Regions from separate parts of the Neobacillus oceani genome, predicted to be linked through region 2. Evidence: riboswitches for the same ligand, from Rfam matches in the RefSeq annotation. Region 2 holds a riboswitch; the other holds the start of a gene.
The links. A riboswitch is a leader RNA that binds a small molecule or an ion and turns the genes downstream of it on or off. The one in region 2 is predicted to bind S-adenosylmethionine.

Region 1 (5,939 bases), 2.0 Mb from region 2:
TAGAATGGGGGCCACCAAATTAGAAGTATCACATTTTTCCTAAGGAAAGCCGGTCCGCAAGCCGATTATTCGGATACCGGAACGACTGAGCCTTTGTACTTTTCAAGAATGAAGTCCTGAATTTCCTTGGAGTGCAGGACTTCCAAAAGAGTTTTGATTTTGTCGCTGTTTTCATCGCCTTTGTTGACAGCGATGATGTTGACGTATGGTGAATCAGATTCTTCAATGGCAATTGAATCTTCAATTGGGTTCAGGCCTGTGTCAATTGCATAGTTCGAGTTGATGAGCACTGCATCGCCTTCACCTTGGTTGTAGATTTGCGGCAGAAGCTTTGCTTCGTATTTCGCATCGAATTTAAGGTTTTTAGGGTTTTCAACGATGTCTTCAACAGTCGCTTCAACTTTGTTAACGCCATCTTTCAGCTTGATTAGCCCTTTGCTTTCTAGCATGGAAAGGATGCGGCCATGGTCAGGAACAGAGCTGCTCACAATAATGTGCGCGCCATCTGGCAAATCATCAAGGCTCTTGTATTTCTTGGAATAAACGCCGATCGGCTCAATGTGGACTCCGCCAGCGTTGGCAAAATCATAGCCATTTTCCTTGATTTGAGCTTCAAAATATGGAATGTGCTGGAAGAAGTTAGCATCAAGTTCCTTTGCGTCCAATGCTTTGTTAGGAAGAACATAGTCCGTAAATGTTTTGATTTCAAGGTCGATGCCTTTTTCTTTTAAAATCGGCTTCGCTTCTTCAAGAATCTCAGCATGCGGTACGTTTGTAGCGCCAACAACGAGTTTGTTGTCGTCTTCCTTTTTGTCGCTTCCCGCTTTGTTGTCATCGGAGCTGCCGCAAGCAGCGAGTACGAGGACAAGGGCGAATGTTAAAAGTGTTCCAAGCCATTTTTTCATGTTCTCTTCTCCTTTGTTGTAAGTAAACTATCAGCCGCGCGGACTGAGGGATTTATCTTTTATCCAATTTACGGGTAATCGTATCCCCGATTAATTGAATGATAAAAACAATAATTAGGATGATGATAGTTGCCATAACTGTTACGTCATTGCGGCTTCTCTGGAAGCCTTCAAGGTAAGCAAGGTTTCCAAGTCCTCCAGCGCCAATCGCGCCGGCCATTGCCGTGTAGCTGACAAGGGCGATCGCTGTAACGGTAATTCCGGAAACAAGCGCCGGCATTGATTCGGGCAATAGCACTTTCCAAATAATCGTCCAGGTTGACGCGCCCATTGATTTGGCCGCTTCGATGACACCTTTATCAATTTCACGCAGCCCAATTTCAACCATCCTCGCGTAAAACGGCGCCGAACCGATAATGAGTGCCGGCAATGCGGCATTTTCCCCTATCATGGACCCGACTACGAAAACCGTGAACGGGATGAGCAGGACAATCAGGATGATGAAAGGAATTGAACGGAAGACATTCACAAAAGCTGCAATGATTTTATTAATGAATGCATTTTCCCAAAGGTTGCCCTTCCCAGTAAGGAAGAGAAGCAATCCAAGGATGATGCCGAGGACAAATGTAACTGCAACGGATATGCTCGTCATGTAAAGCGTTTCACGTGTTGCCGCCCACATATTTTCCCAGACGACATTCGGGAAATAGGTTTCAAGCATTCGCAATCACCTCCACGCCTACCTGCTGGGAATTAATATATTCCAGCGCCTTTCCGAGTTCGCTTTCCGGTCCATCAAGATGAAGGAACAGAGTACCGTAGGATCCGCTTTGCGTTTGTGAGATCTTTCCCTGCAAAATATTGGCCGTTATATCAAACTTCCTGATCAAGTTTGTGATAAGAGGCTGTTCAGTCGCCTCGCCGACAAATGTGAGCTGGATGACCTTTCCGGATGGAAGGCGTTCGAGTAGATGCTCTACCGCATCCTTTGTTTCCTCAGGCTCCGTTACCTGCTGGACGAATCGCTTCGTTATTGGCTGCTGTGGATTCTTAAAGACATCCAGCACCGGGCCGAGCTCAACGATTCTTCCGCTCTCCATAACGGCGACGCGGTGGCAGATTTTCCTGATAACATGCATTTCGTGGGTAATCAGGACAATCGTCAAACCGAGCCGCTTGTTAATGTCGACCAACAGGTCAAGAATCGAATCCGTCGTCTGCGGATCGAGAGCGGATGTCGCTTCGTCGCAAAGCAAGACCTTTGGGTTATTCGCAAGCGCCCTAGCAATGCCGACACGCTGCTTTTGCCCGCCGCTTAATTGTGACGGGTACGCATTTTCCCTGCCCTCAAGGCCGACAAGCTTAATTAGCTCATCGACACGCTTTTTGCGCTTCGGCCCCGAAATTCCGGCAATTTCAAGCGGAAACGCGATGTTTTCCCGGACTGTGCGTGACCAAAGAAGATTGAAATGCTGGAAAATCATTGAGATTTCCTGGCGTGCCTTCCTAAGCTCTCTTCCCGAAATTTTCGAGATTTCACGGCCTGCAATCGTTATGGATCCTTCGGTTGGGCTTTCTAGCCTGTTCAGCATCCGGATCAACGTACTTTTGCCGGCGCCGCTGTACCCGATAACGCCGAAGATTTCCCCTTCGCGTATATCGAGATTGACATTATCAACCGCTGTCAGTGTCCCATGTTTTGAAGGAAAGCTTTTTCTGACATTTTTTATCGAAATCATCGAATCACCTTCTTTACACCCATTTACCCATCATGCAGGGCAGCAATCATGCCTTGTTCTATCTAATCCTATCGTTTGAATATACAAAAGGATTCATTCCGAAAAAAGTAAAAAGCCTTTCTGCAACCGGGCAGAAAGGCATAATAAACATTTATCCTTTCTCCCATCTCCCAAAGCGAACGCTTTGTGTGAATTGGCACCATTTCACAGAAATCATCCTGTGACGGTTGCCGGGCTTCATCGGGCACATCCCTCCACCTCTCTTGATAAGAGTAGCTAAGCTATTCAATTAATCACGATTGCTATCGTATCATGGCGAAATTAAGGTGTCAATAAAGAAGTTTTTGAACTAGGGCCGGAAATATCAGGCAGGATTGCACAATGGAAAATCATCTACAATCCCCTAAAAATAAAAACCCGCTCCATAAGAAGAGGGGCTATCTCCTCTTATCTTTACAGGGAGTCTCCCTGCTGGAATTGGCACCGTGCTTTCACCGGTTGCCGGGCATCATTGGGCCATTCCCTCCGCCTCTCTTGATAAGAATTATAAAATTTTTAGAATCTTGCCAAAGATTTAATGAAAGTTTATCTTAATACATAATTCCCGTCAATAGGGAATTTTTTCAAACTCATTTTCCTTTGCCAAAAGAAAGATCGATTCAAGCTTCAGCACAGTGCGGAAAGACGCATCGATATTTATTGCCCGATGATTGAGCAGATCGCGTATTCTTTTCGTGCCGCAAAGCAGTTCGCTGATAGCTTCAGGGCTTCCCGTGATGTTTGCAAGCAAGGGTTTGCTTAGGATCTCACCGTTTGAAACAATCGCCTTACCGTCCCCAAACTCCACAAGAGAACCTCCAATTTGTATATAAACCGTCTGGCTGCTGCCAAATAAAGAATGGATATGCGGCTTTTTATTAAAATTGGCACAGAACCGATGAATCTGCTCAATCATTGTGAATCCCCCCTGCTTACTTAATTCATTTCCGGAAGTAGGAATCCTCCATTATTCGTTCGACAAAATCTTCATAAGCAGGCTTCTTTTGTGTTTTTTTCAAAAAAATCCGCCAAAGCTAAAAGGTAATGCAAAAATTCCGGGGAAATATGTCACATTCCGGCAGCTTTTGGAACCTGGGAAGCCTGGTTTTTTAAAACCTTCCTCCCGAAAACAAGATAGAAGTAAACAGAACTAATTAAGTAAAGGCTTGCGGTTATCGTGAAGACATATGCATAGCCCCAATAGTCGCCGTACCTGACTACGATTCCGGTTGAAACCGGCCCCATAAACGCCCACCCTAAATTGAAAACAGTCTGGTTGATCGAATTGGCCAATCCCTTCATAGAATCGTCAACACGTGACATGATGAGCGAACTTTGAATCGGGTTCCCGGCATTCATGAGCGCCTGCCTGAACAGGAAACCAATCGCGGCTAGCCACAAGTTTTCCGTGTAGGCGGTCAAAAGCAGGAATGGAAGCGACAACAACTGCAGGATAACGACAGCCCTAACCTCCCCGACGCGCTTGACGACCTTGGGCCCGATAATCATAGCAAAAGCGGTTGCCGCCTGGCCAAGTGAAATGATGAATCCGGTCGTCGATGTTGAAGCCGAAAACCGTCCCGCAAAATAAAGATTCAGGTACGGAATGACGAGCCCCGCCCCAAATCCAATCAGCATTTGCGCGATTGCAAAAAGGGCAATGATTTTGAAACCGCTCCAATTAAACGCGGCTTTTTTCCTTCCGGCGTCATCTGTTTGCGATTTTTCCATACGATTGGCGGGGGTCCTGAACTTAAAGGCCGGGATCGCTCCTCCCAAATAAATTGCGGCCCCGATCAACAGAGTGATCCTCAAGCTTTCAAGACTGGTGAAAAAAAGGCCGAAAAAATCGGTCAAAATTCCGCCCAGCATGTTCCCGATTACACTCGCCGCAGTCATCAAAGCGAAGTGGAGCGAAAACAGGTTGACCCGCTGGGATGGGTCAGAGTTTTCAGCCAGCCACGGTATTCCCGAAACTTGCAGGAATGCGCCCGAAAGGCCCGCAGCAAATGCCAAATACACAAGCATCGTTTCATCCGCTGCCAATGCTCTCATGATGAGCAAGGTTCCAGATACGAGAATGCCCGTGAAAATAACCCTTTTCCTGCCGAATTTGTCGCCAATGATTCCTGCGGGTACAAGGACCATCGCCGTAGCTAGTGATGCCATTGAAATAATCTGCCCGTTCACGGATTCCGAATAACCCAATTCGCGAACATAAAAATTATAAATAACAATGAAAATGCCAATTCCAATCTGGGTAATGATATTGGCAGCCATACTCAGTTTAATATTGTAGTTATAGGCGTTAAACTGTTGGGCCCACCCTTTGTAAAATGCCATCATGATCCGCCCTTTGCAGATGTACGGGCATAGCCCGAACCATAATTCCCTTCTTGGAAAGCGTATTTATTTCGCCTCCCTAAGTATCATAATCGGTCAGGAACATTTTGTAAACTAGGGAACTTACTGGTACATGCCTATTTTTTTGAAATTTGTTCGAATTTTGAGGGGGGTGGCGAAAGCAGTTGCCATAAGAGGGCTGGCAGGTTGGATATGGAGTGTTCTCAAGTTGCGTGCTCATTCGTAAGGTTAAGTGGGGATATGGCTGTTGATTTCTCCAAGAAAGTGCCGTTGTCGATGGCAGAAGGTGGTTGGGCTTTGGGGTTTTCGGGACTCATCTTGGACCTAAAACCTGATTTGTGTCCTAATTCCTTGGTTTTCGGGACTCATAGCGCTTCTAAAACCGGTTTTGTGTCCCGATTCCCTGGTTTTCGGGACTCTTAGCGCTTCTAAAACCTGGTCTGTGTCCCGATTACATAGTTTTCGGGACTCATCTCACTGCCTGTGGCCCTCGAAAATTTAAAAACGGATGCACTCCGGCATCCGCTTATCGTAAAACAGTTTGTATTTTTTCCAGCAGGTACGGTACAGATCGAAACGCATAAATGGAATCGATTGCTTGCCCTTCCTTGATAAACACAAGGCAAGGGACACTTTCTATCGCAAAAGTCTCCGCGAATTCGGGAGCATAATTGAGATTGATTTTGCCAATTTCCATCTGGCGATTCATTGCAGCGACAACTTCAAGCATTTTCGAAGCTACCTGGCAGGTTCCGCACAGAGGCGTATAAAAGTAGAGCAGCCCTGTTTTCGCGCCTTGAAGAAAGGCGGAAGCTTCTTCGCTTGTCCATTCCTTCATTGCGCGTTCCGGCCCATCTCCAAAAATTCGGCATGAACATCAATGTTTGCGGCC
Region 2 (5,939 bases):
GGCCGGGTTTTTAAGGGGCGGGATGGCATCAGCCGACTATATGGCCGGCCTTGTGTCAACAGGGAAGCTGTATCCTGGTTATAATTTGCTCGTGGACGACGGGAAAAGCCTTTACTATTTTTCCAATATGGAGGGGGTGGCGCGGGAAGTGAAGCCGGGGATCCATGGCGTCAGTAACCATCTTCTTAATACGCCGTGGCCAAAGGTTGTACGGGGGAAAAAAGGGCTTGGAGAGCTGCTTAAGCAGGATGCGGCCGACTTGGAGCAGGCGCTGTTCGACCTTTTGCGCCATGCGGAGCCAGCCCCGGATTTGGAGCTGCCGGATACAGGCATCGGGCTTGAATGGGAGCGGGTTCTCTCGCCGCTTTTTATTAAGAGTGAAGGATATGGCACTCGGTGTTCCACTGTTCTGTTAATGGGCGATGAAGAATTATCCTACACCGAAAGGGTTTATGATGGGGAAGAATTTGCCGAGAAAAGGTTTAAACTGCCTTTAAGTTAACAAAGGAGTGATTCGTGATGGGATTTTTGGATGGATTGATGGGCAATGCTTCGGAGGTGAGCCTTCCGGAGGTACAAAAGGAGTATGCGAAGGTTCTCGCGCCGGGTGAGTCAATCGAGAAAGCGTACCGGCTTGTCAGGGATATGTTTATTTTCACAAACAGGCGGCTCATTCTAGTTGATAAACAGGGGATTACCGGGAAAAAGACGGAGTATCATTCCATCCCCTACCGGAGTATCACCCATTTCAGCATTGAAACGGCGGGAAGTTTTGACCTGGATGCCGAGCTGAAGATCTGGGTTTCAGGCAGCCCTATGCCGCTGCAGAAGCAGTTCAACAAAAGCCTGAACATTTATGAACTCCAAAGCGTGCTAGCGGCGTATGTGCTTAAGTAAAAATTCAAATTAAGGGGGATGAATTATGAGCATTTTGCCTTCCTTGTTTTCAATTGGAATTGTTGTTCTTGTTGCGATTGCATTCTATAAGGTTCTTTTCAAAAAGAAAAGCATTACCCCATCATATACCCCGTTTGATGAAATTACCGGGCACTCGCCGACTGCTTTTCGTGAAAATGTGGAAATCATCATGGATGAGGGTTCAGGGGACAACAAGGGGAATGGGTAATGGGAAAATGGTTTCCGGCCTTGTACGATGCAGGGATGAAAGGTTTGGAGAATGGAACATTTAAAGAAATCAGGAAGGCTCTACTGGAGAAAGCGGAAGGAATCGTGATTGAAATCGGCTCAGGCTCGGGAATCAACTTCCCCCTTTACACAAAAGCGGAGAGGGTTGAAGCCATCGAGCCTGACCCCTTTATGATTGAAAGGGCCGCTCACCGGATTAACGAAGCGAAAGTACCTATTTCAGTCCAGCAGCAATCGGCGGAACGGCTTGAATTTCCTGACAATGCTTTCGATGCGGCTGTGGCAACGCTAGTGTTCTGCACAATTCCGGATCCGGAAATGGCGCTAAAGGAAATTAAAAGGGTTTTGAAACCGGGGGCGCCAATCTTGTTTTACGAGCATGTGAAAATGCCCCAGCCCTTGCTCGCAAACATGCAGGACCTCCTTAATCCGGTATGGCGAAGGATATGCGGTGGCTGCAACCTGAACCGGGACACGGTTTCAGAAATAAAGAAGGCTGGCATTCATATTGAAAAAACGAGAACGTATTACAAAGGCCTTTTTCTTGTAATTGAGTGCAGGAATATAGAGGAAATGTGTGAAAACACCGGCATTCGGGAATGGTAGAGGGAGACTTTTTTGCCAGGAGTGTTTTGGGATGTTCTTCTACTATATTCACATTGCCGTTGAGGTCGAGAAGCCCGGGATTACATACCTGGCTGGTTGGGAAGAATCGGATACTGAGCGATTTATGTTTGATAAGGCGGACAGGTTCCGCATTTTACGCCGGAAGGGTGAACCGGTTCTGCAGCTGGCTGAAGATGACCAAGGAAATTGGTACTTTATGACCTTTTTTACCTCGAAGAGTTTATCGGGCCTGAAATGGGCAAGACAAACAGCCAGGCCCGCATATGTGGAAGATGGGACAACCCTCCCGCTTGTCAGCCTGCTGGAGGATGAAGGGCTGCTGCCAGCGGATGAAGGGTTCGATAAGGCGTATGCCCATACAAGTATACTAGTGGATAACCTTCATGGCTTTTCGGCGGAAAAACAGGCCGGACTTGCGAATGCGGATGGCGAGGACGATCCAACGGTGGTCGGGAACATCCATTTTGTGAAGAATATTTTTAAAGGGAAAGAAACGCGGTACATCGCAGGAGTGGAAACGCGTTCGTTTGCGACTGTGACCGAAAATGAGCCGTATTTCAGGGAAATCCATCTTAAAACGAATGCATTCCTTTACCTTTTGTATTTCGTTTACTTTCAGGAATACAATCAACTGCCGTCCAAACAAATGGTTCCAAGGCTTCTAGGCAATTTATGGGCATCCAAACAAGCGTTGAACACGGGCTGGAATCCAACTTTGTTTGAAACTGAACAGCTATAAAAGCAAAATTTCTCGTAAAAGGAGCTGCCGAAAATGAAAGTGAAAATTAACCGCAATGCCGCAAAAGTACTAAAAGAGATGCTTAAAACTGCCGAAGAAGGCCAAATGTTCCGGGTCATCATCACACATATGCACGGAGACCATGCCCACTATGACCTAGTCCTTGATACGCCTAAGGAGCATGATGAAGTCGTTAAAACGGACAAGGATATCGACATCATCCTCGATTCACGCGAGGAATATTTAAATGGAGTCTGGATTCAGTATTTTTACGTCCCACGCGAGGAGTTTGTAATCACGAACCCTTCCAAAGGCGGCCACCATCATCATTAAGTACGGGCGAAAAGCACTTCTTTCGCCCTCAGGTTGAAAAAGGGGTTTGACTTTCCAACTGCAATACGCTAAAGTAAATGAAATTGTATATTTCTTATCGAGAGAGGTGGAGGGAACGGCCCTTTGAAGCCTCGGCAACAGGCCTTTACGTGTACTGTGCCAATTCCTGCGGGCAAGCGCCTGAAAGATAAGAAGAGAACGGATGCCGCCCTCTTTTTATCGAGAAGGGTTTTTTTTGTCTAGCTCCAGCGCCCAGCGCCTAGTGTACTTCGGTCCCCTCGCTACGATAAGTCAACATCGATTCGCCTAGGCTCATCGTGTTTCCTTTATCTCCATCGGGGCCCTCCAGTCCATACGGCGCTAAACGGGCGCTTGCGCTTTTCATAATACCCAAAACTGAATACCGTTCTTATCAAGAGAGGTGGAGGGAATGGCCCTTTGAAGCCTCGGCAGCAGGCCCAACGGCACTGTGCCAATTCCAGCAGGGAATCCCTGAGAGATAAGGAGAGCAACGCAAACAAACTAGCAACCTCTTCCTTATCGGGAGAGGTATTTTTATTAAAATTCAACGGAAAGGAGAAGAAAAGTGGCAAGAACATCAGAAATGATTGAGAAGAGGAAAGAAAAACTGATTGAAGAACTACTTTCAAGGAATGTATACAAAACATCGGATAAACAGCATCTATACGACGCGCCCCTACAAACCCTTGAACATGAATACATGCTTATATTAAAAAAAGAAGCCGGGCGCTAAAGATTGAAGCGCCCGGCTTTTTTTTACTTCCACATCAGTGATAAAAGCAATTTGTTTTTAAAAAGCTGGAGGAGAAATTCAGTATAGTATTCCTGCTTCAGGGAGACATTTACCACTTTATCCAGGCTCGTATGGAAATAAGCATCCGTTAGGTCGTCATTTCCGTAAAAATAGTCGCGGACGGTGTTAAAATTTTTTTCGAGGGCATGGTCCGCAAATTTCAGGGTGAATTCCAGGTCACTTTCACCTTGCATTTCAACGATTTCCAAACGGGTTCGATCGTATGTGTAAACCAAATCCATCACAGGTTTCCCCCTTTATTGTAAATACCGGAAATAAACATAGACCGTGCAAACGGCTATTGTCAGCAACATGAGCGGGAAGGCGACGATAAGGAATTTCACGAAGGAAATTGGATGTTTTTCCTTTGCGGCCATACCGGCGACAATGACGTTGGCACTCGCGCCGATCAAGGTTCCGTTCCCGCCGAGGCATGCGCCAAGAGCGAGGCTCCACCACAGCGGTTCCAGGTCGGTAATTCCCATCGCGCCCATGTCTTTGATCATCGGAATCATCGTGGCGACGAATGGAATATTGTCAATGAATGCGGATGCGATTGCGCTGACCCAAAGAATGAGCAACGATGTCGCGGTCACATCCCCGCCGGTAAACTCCATCGATTTTTCGGCGAGCATTGAAATAATCCCTGTTTCCATTAAGCCTCCGACAAGGACGAATAGACCGATAAAGAAAAAGATTGTCAGCCATTCGACTTTTTTCATTGACTCCTCAAGGTAATGTTCCCCAGTTATTAGTAGGAGGAGAAAGGCGCCCGCCAATGCGATTGTCGCGTTCTCGACTTGGATGAACTGGTGGACAAAAAAGCCCAAAATTGTTACCGCGAGAACAAATAGTGATTTCTTCAGCAATACAGTATCGGTGATTTCCGCTTTTTCATCAAGATTCATAATGCCGGCTTTCAGTTCTTCCGTAGTCTTTAGGGACTTTCGATAAAGGAAAGCGAGGATCGCAATATTCACAATCAATACGATAAACGAGATTGGAGCCAGGTTTACAATGAAAGCGGAAAAAGTCAGCTCCTTGACGGCGCTTCCTAACATTATGTTCGGCGGATCGCCAATGAGCGTTGCCGTGCCCCCGATATTCGAAGCGATAATTTGCGTAATCAAATAGGGCATCGGATTCACTTTCAGCTGCAGCGTAATACTGAAGGTAACTGGAACAATCAGTAAAACGGTCGTCACGTTATCGAGGAATGCAGAAGCCAGTGCGGTAATCAGCCCTAAAACAATGAGGAGCTTTAAAGGGTCACCTTTTACCTTCTTTGCAGACCAGATGGCCAAATAACGGAATAATCCGGTTTCAGCCGTGATTGCGACAATTAGCATCATCCCTGTCAACAGGCCCAGAGTGTTAAAGTCAATGTGTTGAAGTGCTGTTTCCTGATTGAGTATGCCGAGGAGAACCATCGTGATGCCCCCTGCCATCGCGATGATTGTCCTGTGGATTTTCTCGGTTACGATAAATGCATAGGCAACCAGGAAAATTCCAATGGCAAGCAATGCCTGATTTGTCAAAATCCCCATCTCCAGTGTCAAAATATTTATGAAAACTTTTGAATTTTTTAAAAAAGCTTTTCTAAAATTATATTGAAAGAATTTTAAAAACACAACTGCCAGTATTTTAGTGGAATTATAGTAATTCCCCCCTCGTGTAAAAATATGGAGTTATCTTACAAGCAAAACCACTAATCGACAACTTTATGAATTTTTGGGAAACAACGGGATTTGACAGCGACTGCCATTATAAAATATTGATATCGGACTATTGTGGTTATTTCATTTCTAAGGACAATGATAGACCAACTTTGTCTTACAATGGCAGTTCATTGGCCGGGAAGAAGCATCGGGGAACTTGAACTGGGAAGGATAGCGGGATGGAGACATTTGAGAAAATCAAGTCGGAATACCTGGAACTACTAAAGCGTGTGGAAGAACTGGAAGAAAAGGAGCAGGACCTTTCAAAAAAACTCCGGATTAGCGAATCTATGAAACTGAACATTCTCAATTCCCTTCCACTCAATATATTTTTGGAGGACAGGGAAGGACGGACTTTATTTGCGAATGCGGAGGTTCTAAGAGTCCACGGCATGGAACTGGATGAATTGGTTGGAAAGACGGTTTATGATTTTTTTCCGCGGCACATTGCAGAGATCAATAGAGCTAATGACCTTGAGGTTTGGCGACAGCGGAGGCTGATCGCCGAGGAAGTCCCTGCCGGATTCCAAGGAGAGGAAAGGGTCATGTATACCGGGAAAAC

Region 1: linked by a shared signal. The riboswitch ahead of V1499_RS17580 (methionine ABC transporter ATP-binding protein) and the one ahead of fbpA (Fur-regulated basic protein FbpA) in region 2 are both predicted to bind S-adenosylmethionine.

Annotation. Positions count from the first base shown of each region.
Region 1 is NZ_CP143543.1:3,454,384-3,460,322, forward strand. Features, by position in the region: gene V1499_RS17570 (MetQ/NlpA family ABC transporter substrate-binding protein) at 66-905, opposite strand; gene V1499_RS17575 (methionine ABC transporter permease) at 958-1,626, opposite strand; gene V1499_RS17580 (methionine ABC transporter ATP-binding protein) at 1,619-2,644, opposite strand; SAM riboswitch class I at 2,805-2,917, opposite strand; SAM riboswitch class I at 3,089-3,188, opposite strand; gene V1499_RS17585 (hypothetical protein) at 3,252-3,599, opposite strand; gene V1499_RS17590 (MFS transporter) at 3,752-5,026, opposite strand; gene V1499_RS17595 (thioredoxin family protein) at 5,574-5,885, opposite strand; gene V1499_RS17600 (toprim domain-containing protein) at 5,882-5,939, opposite strand, start outside.
Region 2 is NZ_CP143543.1:842,424-848,362, forward strand. Features, by position in the region: gene V1499_RS04175 (NRDE family protein) at 1-502, shown strand, start outside; gene V1499_RS04180 (PH domain-containing protein) at 520-897, shown strand; gene V1499_RS04185 (DUF3951 domain-containing protein) at 923-1,126, shown strand; gene V1499_RS04190 (class I SAM-dependent methyltransferase) at 1,126-1,752, shown strand; gene V1499_RS04195 (hypothetical protein) at 1,784-2,512, shown strand; gene V1499_RS04200 (iron-sulfur cluster assembly accessory protein) at 2,546-2,845, shown strand; SAM riboswitch class I at 2,937-3,039, shown strand; SAM riboswitch class I at 3,252-3,351, shown strand; gene fbpA (Fur-regulated basic protein FbpA) at 3,432-3,599, shown strand; gene V1499_RS04210 (hypothetical protein) at 3,623-3,904, opposite strand; gene V1499_RS04215 (ArsB/NhaD family transporter) at 3,917-5,197, opposite strand; gene V1499_RS04220 (putative bifunctional diguanylate cyclase/phosphodiesterase) at 5,557-5,939, shown strand, end outside.